2 linked regions of the Duganella dendranthematis genome follow. The protein of the gene in region 2 interacts with the protein of the main gene of each other region in a pairwise test. Links are inferred from orthologs where the notes say so. Each region holds a gene or a part of one and is shown on either strand. Other genes may lie near its edges.

The links. Proteins that work in one complex are often made in the same cells at the same time.
Region 1: the proteins of cysM (region 2) and accC interact in binary tests that used the Escherichia coli proteins (3 or more experiments, as listed by UniProt). The link is inferred for Duganella dendranthematis from one-to-one orthologs.

What each region holds. Positions count from the first base shown.
Region 1 is NZ_CP051684.1:1,442,698-1,445,525, reverse strand. It holds accC (acetyl-CoA carboxylase biotin carboxylase subunit), read right to left. Parts: upstream 2,189-2,828; coding sequence 812-2,188; downstream 1-811. Other genes in the region: accB (acetyl-CoA carboxylase biotin carboxyl carrier protein), read right to left, coding at 2,294-2,761; prmA (50S ribosomal protein L11 methyltransferase), read right to left, coding at 1-809. UniProt on the Escherichia coli protein: This protein is a component of the acetyl coenzyme A carboxylase complex; first, biotin carboxylase catalyzes the carboxylation of the carrier protein and then the transcarboxylase transfers the carboxyl group to form malonyl-CoA.
Region 2 is NZ_CP051684.1:4,169,316-4,173,608, reverse strand. What follows is about bases 605-3,361. They hold cysM (cysteine synthase CysM), read right to left. Parts: upstream 2,556-3,361; coding sequence 1,653-2,555; downstream 605-1,652. Other genes in these bases: HH213_RS19095 (FAD-dependent oxidoreductase), read left to right, coding at 2,705-3,361; HH213_RS19105 (hypothetical protein), read left to right, coding at 1,222-1,566; mltB (lytic murein transglycosylase B), read left to right, coding at 605-800. Outside these bases: more of mltB, read left to right, coding at 1-604; more of HH213_RS19095, read left to right, coding at 3,362-4,293. UniProt on the Escherichia coli protein: Two cysteine synthase enzymes are found. Both catalyze the same reaction. Cysteine synthase B can also use thiosulfate in place of sulfide to give cysteine thiosulfonate as a product.

The DNA.
Region 1 (2,828 bases), 2.7 Mb from region 2 along the record:
CGCGCCAGCACGCCCGACAGGATCAGCGAACCGCCGTCGGCCACGCGGCCGGACAGCATCGGCGCCATCAGCTTCAGCGGGCTGGACAGGATGTTGGCGACCACGATGTCGAAACGCTGGGTCGCGTGCTGCGACTCGGCGAAGCTATCCGGCAGGAAGAATTCGATCTCGCAATGGTTGCGGACAGCATTGTCGGCCGCCGACTCGATCGCTTGCGGATCGATGTCCACGCCCACCACTTCGCCGGCGCCAACCTTCTTGGCCACCATGGCCAGGATGCCGGAACCGCAGCCGTAGTCCAGCACGGCCTTGCCCGGGGCCGGATTGGCCTCCAGCCACTCCATGCACAGACGGGTGGTCGGATGGCTGCCGGTGCCGAACGCCAGGCCTGGATCGAGTTCCAGGATCAGCGCGTCCGGATTCGGCGCTTCGTGCCACGACGGCACCACCCAGATGTTCTTGCCGATCGGAATAGGCGCGAACTGCGATTGGGTCAGACGCACCCAGTCCTGCTCCTCCACCTTGCGGGTGGTGAACTTCGGCAGGGTGGTCAGGCCGATCTGGCCGGCGGCGGCGGCCACGATCACGGCCTGGTCGTCATCTTCGTCGGTCAGGGCGACCACGCGGCTGTGATCCCACGCCGCTTCGGTCGGCTCCATGCCCGGCTCGCCGAACAGCGGCTTTTCCGCGTCGGTGCCTTCGTCCGCGTCTTCCACGGAAACCGACAGGGCGCCCACGTCCATCAGCGCCTCGGACAGGGCTTCAGCGTGGTCACGCGCGATTTCGATGACGATTTCAGTCCAGCTCATGTTTATTGCGCTTTCAAACTCAGTTTGTGCAGATCCGGCATATCCGCCAGTTTCTGTTCAAGGTAATGGATGTTGGTGCCGCCTTCGATGAAACGGGCGTCGACCATCAGCTCGCGGTGCAGCGGGATGTTGGTCGAGATGCCTTCGACAACCATCTCCGACAGCGCGATCTGCATGCGGCGGATGGCCTGCTCGCGGGTGGCGCCGTAGGTGATGACTTTGCCGATCATCGAATCGTAGTGCGGTGGCACATAATAGCCTGCGTACGAGTGGGAGTCGACGCGCACGCCCGGACCGCCCGGCACGTGCCAGGAAGTGATACGGCCTGGCGACGGCGTAAATTTAAATGGGTCTTCCGCGTTGATGCGGCACTCGATGGCGTGGCCGGACAGCATCACGTCGCGCTGGCGGAAGCGCAGCTTCTCGCCGCAGGCGATGCGGATCTGTTCCTGCACGATGTCGATGCCGGTGATCATTTCGGTGACCGGGTGTTCGACCTGCACGCGGGTGTTCATCTCGATGAAGTAGAACTCGCCGTTCTCATATAGGAACTCGAAGGTGCCGGCGCCGCGGTAGCCGATCTTGCGGCAGGCTTCAGCGCAGCGTTCGCCGACTTTTTCGATCAGCTTGCGTGGAATGCCGGGCGCCGGCGCTTCCTCGATGACCTTCTGGTGGCGGCGCTGCATCGAGCAGTCGCGTTCGCCCAGCCAGACGGCGTTTTTGTGTTCGTCGGCGAGGATCTGGATTTCCACGTGACGCGGATTTTCCAGGTACTTCTCCATGTAGACTTCCGGATTGCCGAAGGCGGTACCGGCTTCGGTCTTGGTCATCTGCACTGCGTTGATCAGCGCCGCTTCGGTATGCACTACGCGCATGCCGCGACCGCCACCACCACCGGCGGCCTTGATGATGACCGGGTAGCCGACCTTGCGGGCGATCTGCACGATGGCTTTCGGATCGTCCGGCAGTGCGCCTTCCGAGCCCGGCACGCACGGCACGCCGGCCTTGATCATGGTCTGCTTGGCGGTGACCTTGTCACCCATGGTGCGGATCGATTCCGAACGCGGGCCGATGAAGACGAAGCCCGATTTTTCCACGCGCTCGGCGAAGTCGGCGTTTTCCGACAGGAAGCCGTAGCCCGGGTGAATCGCTTCGGCGTCGGTCACTTCTGCGGCGCTGATGATGGCCGGCATGTTCAGATAGCTCAGCGACGATGGCGCCGGACCGATACAGACCGATTCATCGGCCAACTTCACGTATTTGGCGTCTTTGTCCGCTTCCGAGTGGACCACGACCGTCTTGATGCCCAGTTCGCGGCAAGCGCGCTGGATACGGAGGGCAATTTCGCCGCGGTTGGCAATGAGGATTTTTTCAAACATGATAGGTTCGCTATGTCTGTGAGCGCCGATTGGCTGCGTCAGGTGAGGAGGGATTGCGGACCAAGCAGGCGCGCCCGTCGCCGATGGGGAGGGCGCAGGCCTGTCTTAGCCGATCACAAACAGCGGTTGGCCGTACTCGACCGGCTGGCCGTTTTCGACGAGGATCTGGGTGATGGTGCCGGACTTGTCGGCATCGATTTCGTTCAGCAGCTTCATCGCTTCGATGATGCACAGGGTCTCGCCTTCCTTGACCGACTGGCCCACTTCCACGAATGCTGCCGCGCCGGGCGCAGACGAGCGGTAGAAGGTGCCGACCATCGGCGATTTGACGATGTGACCGGTTGGCTCGGCGGCCGCAGCTGGGGCTGGGGCGGCGGCTGCGGCGGCTGGCGCGGCGGACGGTGCGGCGCTGTATTGCGGGATGGCTTGCGGCTGCATCATGACCATCTGATTTTGCGGCAGCGCCGACGATTTGACGATGCGAACTTTGCTTTCGCCTTCGGTCACTTCGAGTTCGGCGATGTCCGATTCTGCGACCAAATCAATCAAGGTCTTCAGCTTGCGTAGATCCATGTAACCCCCAGAGGAATGTCTTTTAATATGAGTGAGCGGCGCCGTCTTGTGAACGTCACCGCGCTAA
Region 2 (4,293 bases):
CGGTGCGCACCGACGCCGGCATCAAGTTCTGGAACGACAATGCCGAGGCGCTGAATCGCGCCGAATCGCTGTACGGCGTGCCGGCCGAAATCATCGTCGGTATCATCGGCGTGGAAACCGTGTATGGCCGCAACACCGGCCGCTTCCGCGTGCTGGACGCCATCACCACACTGGCGTTCTCGTATCCAGAAGCGCCGCAGCGCCGTGAGCGGATGGAATTCTTCCGCGGCGAACTGGAAGCCACGCTGCTGTTCGCGCGCCAGAGCGGCACCGATCCGCTGTCGCTGAAAGGCTCGTTTGCTGGCGCGCTGGGCATGCCGCAATTCATGCCGAGCAGCCTGATGAAATATGCGGTGGACTTCGACGGCAACGGCACCATCGATCTGCTGAACTCCCCGAGCGACGCGATCGGCAGCGTGGCGGCCTTCCTGGCCGCGCACGGCTGGCAGCGCGAGCTGGCCGGGCCGCCGGTGTATGCGGCCACCGTGTCGCCCAACCGCGCTTGGGACAGCCTGCTGAACCAGGGGTTGACGGCCAAGTACCGCAACGGCGAACTGAACGCGGCCGGCGTCACCACCGCCACGCCGGCGCCGGATCAATTGTATGGTCTGGTGGACTTGCAGAATGGCGCCGAGCCGACCGAATACTGGCTGGCCAACGCCAACTTCTTTGCCATCACGCAGTACAACCGCAGCTACTTCTACGCGATGTCGGTGGTGGAGTTGGGACGGACGGTACGGCTGGAGCGTAGCGGCGCCGCAGGCACACCTTTGACGTCAACAAGCGCTTCAGGAATGTAAGCAAGCGTAAATCGACTTGTACCGTGCGGTCATGCGCGGTATTGTTTTGTTGACACTTGGCAATAGTTTGTTCAAACTCGCGATATTCGCAGTGTTCAGTGAGCTGCTTTACAACGCAATTGTTATACAATTAACTTTAATCGATAAACAAAGCGTGCACGACTGAGCTTATCACACAAGTCGGTGTATAATTCTCACACAATGTTGCAGACCGACAACAATACCTTGCGGGAAGAGCTTTTTTGTATTGCTGCTGAGTATTAGATTGCGGAGTGTTGTACAATTGTGTATATATTATGAAACTTGTTATCCTGAAATCCGTGTCCGTGTGTGAATTCTCCCTTGGTAAGGATGGACATTGACGCAGCAAAGCTCCGAGTGTTGTACTTTGCAGGACAACTTTACAGAAGGAAAAGACGACATGACAAACCAAGTCGGCATAGACATGAACAACGATGCGGATGGCGATGATCTGCTGCAATACAATCCCAACCGCCTGCTCGATACGTTGATCGAGAACCTGCGCCTGAAAAACGACGCAGCGCTGTCGCGCGCGCTGGAAGTCGCACCGCCTGTGATCAGCAAAATCCGTCACCACCGCTTGCCGGTCGGTGCGTCGCTGCTGATTCGCATGCACGAAGTAAGCGATCTGAGCATCCGTGACCTGCGTTACTTGATGGGCGACCGCCGCAACAAGTTCCGCATCAGCGACAAGCAATTCAAGCCTAAAGAAGGCGAAACCCCAGGCGGCAGCAACAACGGCTAATCCAGCCCGCGTTACTTAGTCCTGTCAGCACGCCCTCCTTCCCTTTACGCAAGGGACGAGGGCGTTGTTGCGTTGACGCTGGCGTTTTAAGCTGGAAACACACCGGTGGACAGATAGCGGTCGCCGCGGTCGCAGACGATGAACACGATGGTGGCGTTCTCCACCGTCTGCGAGATGCGCAGCGCAATCTCGCAGGCGCCGGCCGCTGAAATACCGCAGAAGATGCCTTCCTCGGCCGCCATGCGGCGCGCCATGCGCTCGGCCGCTGCCTGCGACACGGCTTCCACGCGGTCGACGCGCGAACGGTCGTAGATTTTCGGCAGGTAGGCTTCCGGCCATTTGCGGATGCCGGGAATCGACGAACCCTCTTCCGGCTCGGCGCCGATGATCTGAATCTCCGGATTCTGTTCCTTCAGGTAACGCGAGGTGCCCATGATGGTGCCGGTGGTACCCATGGCGCTGACGAAGTGGGTCACGCGTCCATCGGTATCGCGCCAGATTTCCGGGCCCGTGCCTTCATAGTGCGCGCGGGCGTTGTCCTGGTTGGCGAACTGGTCGAGGATGATGCCTTTGCCATCTTTTTGCAGCTGCTCGGCCATGTCGCGCGCGTATTCCATGCCGCCGGTTTTCGGCGTCAGCATGATTTGCGCGCCGTAGGCGGCCATGCTCTGGCGGCGCTCGACGCTGAGGTTTTCCGGCATCAGCAGCAACATCTTGTAGCCGCGAATGGTGGCCGCCATCGCCAACGCAATGCCGGTGTTGCCGCTGGTGGCTTCGATCAGCGTATCGCCCGGCTTGATGTCGCCGCGTTCTTCGGCCCGCATCAGCATCGACAGCGCAGCGCGGTCCTTGACCGATCCGGCCGGATTGTTGCCTTCCAGCTTGCCGAGGATGATGTTGTTGCGGGCGGCCGCGTCGGCGCCGGGCAGGCGCGTCAGTTGCACCAGCGGCGTGTTACCGATCGTATCTTGCAGGGTCTTGTAAGCCATCGTCTTATTATGTGTAGGTTCGCCAAAACAACCATTTTAGCCGAGTTGCCTTAAAGCGGCCGACTACCCCATAAGACTTTGCACGGAGGGTGCCGCATCGGCTAGACTGGCAACACTTGTGCAACCATCTTCACATCCCCGGATTCACCATGGCTACCTCCCCCTCCGAACTCCTGCCGGAAGAAACTCCGGACGAGCCGACGCCCCGCACCACGCTCGATCTGGAGCAGCGCGCACACCAGATTTTCCCGACGCTGAGTGCGTCCGACATCCGCCACATGCACCGCTTCGGCCATGTGGTGTGCTTCAAGGACCGCGAGACGATTTTCGAAGCCGGCAAGACCAGTTTCGGCCTGATGCTGGTGCTCAAGGGCGGCATCGAAGTCAACCGCTATGACGGCCTCGGCAACACCTCGTATGTGACCACCCACCTGCCCGGCCAGTTCAGCGGCGAAGTGGCGCAGCTGTCGGGCCGGCCGGCGCTGGGCAACGGCCATGCGGTGGGCGACGTCGAAGTGCTGGTGGTGCCGTCGGAGTCGCTGCGCCAGTTGCTGGTGGCGCATGCCGATCTGGGCGAGCGCATCGTGCGGGCGCTGATCCTGCGCCGCGTTGGCCTGATCGAGCAGGCGTCGGGCGGACCGGTCATCGTCGGTCCGCGCGGCCACGGTCGCATTCACACGCTGCAAACTTTCCTGGCGGCCAACGGCCATCCGCATGTGGTGCTCGATCCGGAACACGACCAGCAGGCCGCCGACCTGATGAAGCATTACGAACCGAAGTCGGAAGAGCTGCCGCTGGTGGTGTGCCCGGACGGCGCGGTCAAGAGAAATCCGACCGTGGTCGACATCGGCCGCTGCCTCGGCATGCTGCCGGAACTGGATACCGAAAAGGTGTGGGACGTGATCGTGGTCGGCGCCGGTCCGGCCGGGCTGGCGACTGCCGTGTACGCCGCGTCGGAAGGCCTGTCGGTGCTGGCGCTGGAAACCCGCGCTTACGGCGGCCAGGCCGGCGCCAGTGCGCGCATCGAAAACTACCTCGGCTTCCCGACCGGCGTTTCCGGCCGCGCGCTGGCTGGACGCGCTTACGTACAGGCGCAGAAGTTCGGCGTCGAGATCGCCATTCCGGCGCCGGCCGGACGGCTGGTGTGCGACACCTATCCGCTGCAAGTGGAAATGTGCGGCAGCCTGCAAATGCTCAAGGCCAAGACCGTGGTGCTATCGTGCGGCGCGCGCTACCGCCGGCCGTCGCTGGCCAACCTCAAGCAGTTCGAGGGCAATGGCGTGTACTACTGGGCGTCGCCGGTCGAGGCCAAGCTGTGCAAGACGGAAGAAATCATCCTGGTCGGTGGCGGCAACTCGGCTGGACAGGCGGCGGTGTTCCTGGCGGGCTATGCCAAGAAGGTACACATGCTGATCCGCAAGGACAGCCTGTCGTCCACCATGTCCAGCTACCTGATCGACCGCATCGCCGCCACGCCGAATATCTCGCTGCACACGACGACTGAAATCGTCGCGCTGGAGGGTGACGAAGACGGCCTGAAGCAAGTGCGCACGCGCAATGCGAAGAGCGGGCAAGAATGCGATTACGACGTTTGCCGCGTGTTTTTGTTCATCGGTGCCGATCCGAATACCGGCTGGCTGGGCGATTGTGGCGTGGATGTCGATGCGCATGGTTTTATTCGCACCGGCTTCGACGTCACCAAGTCGCAGTGCAAGGCCAACTTCGCCAACGGCGTCTA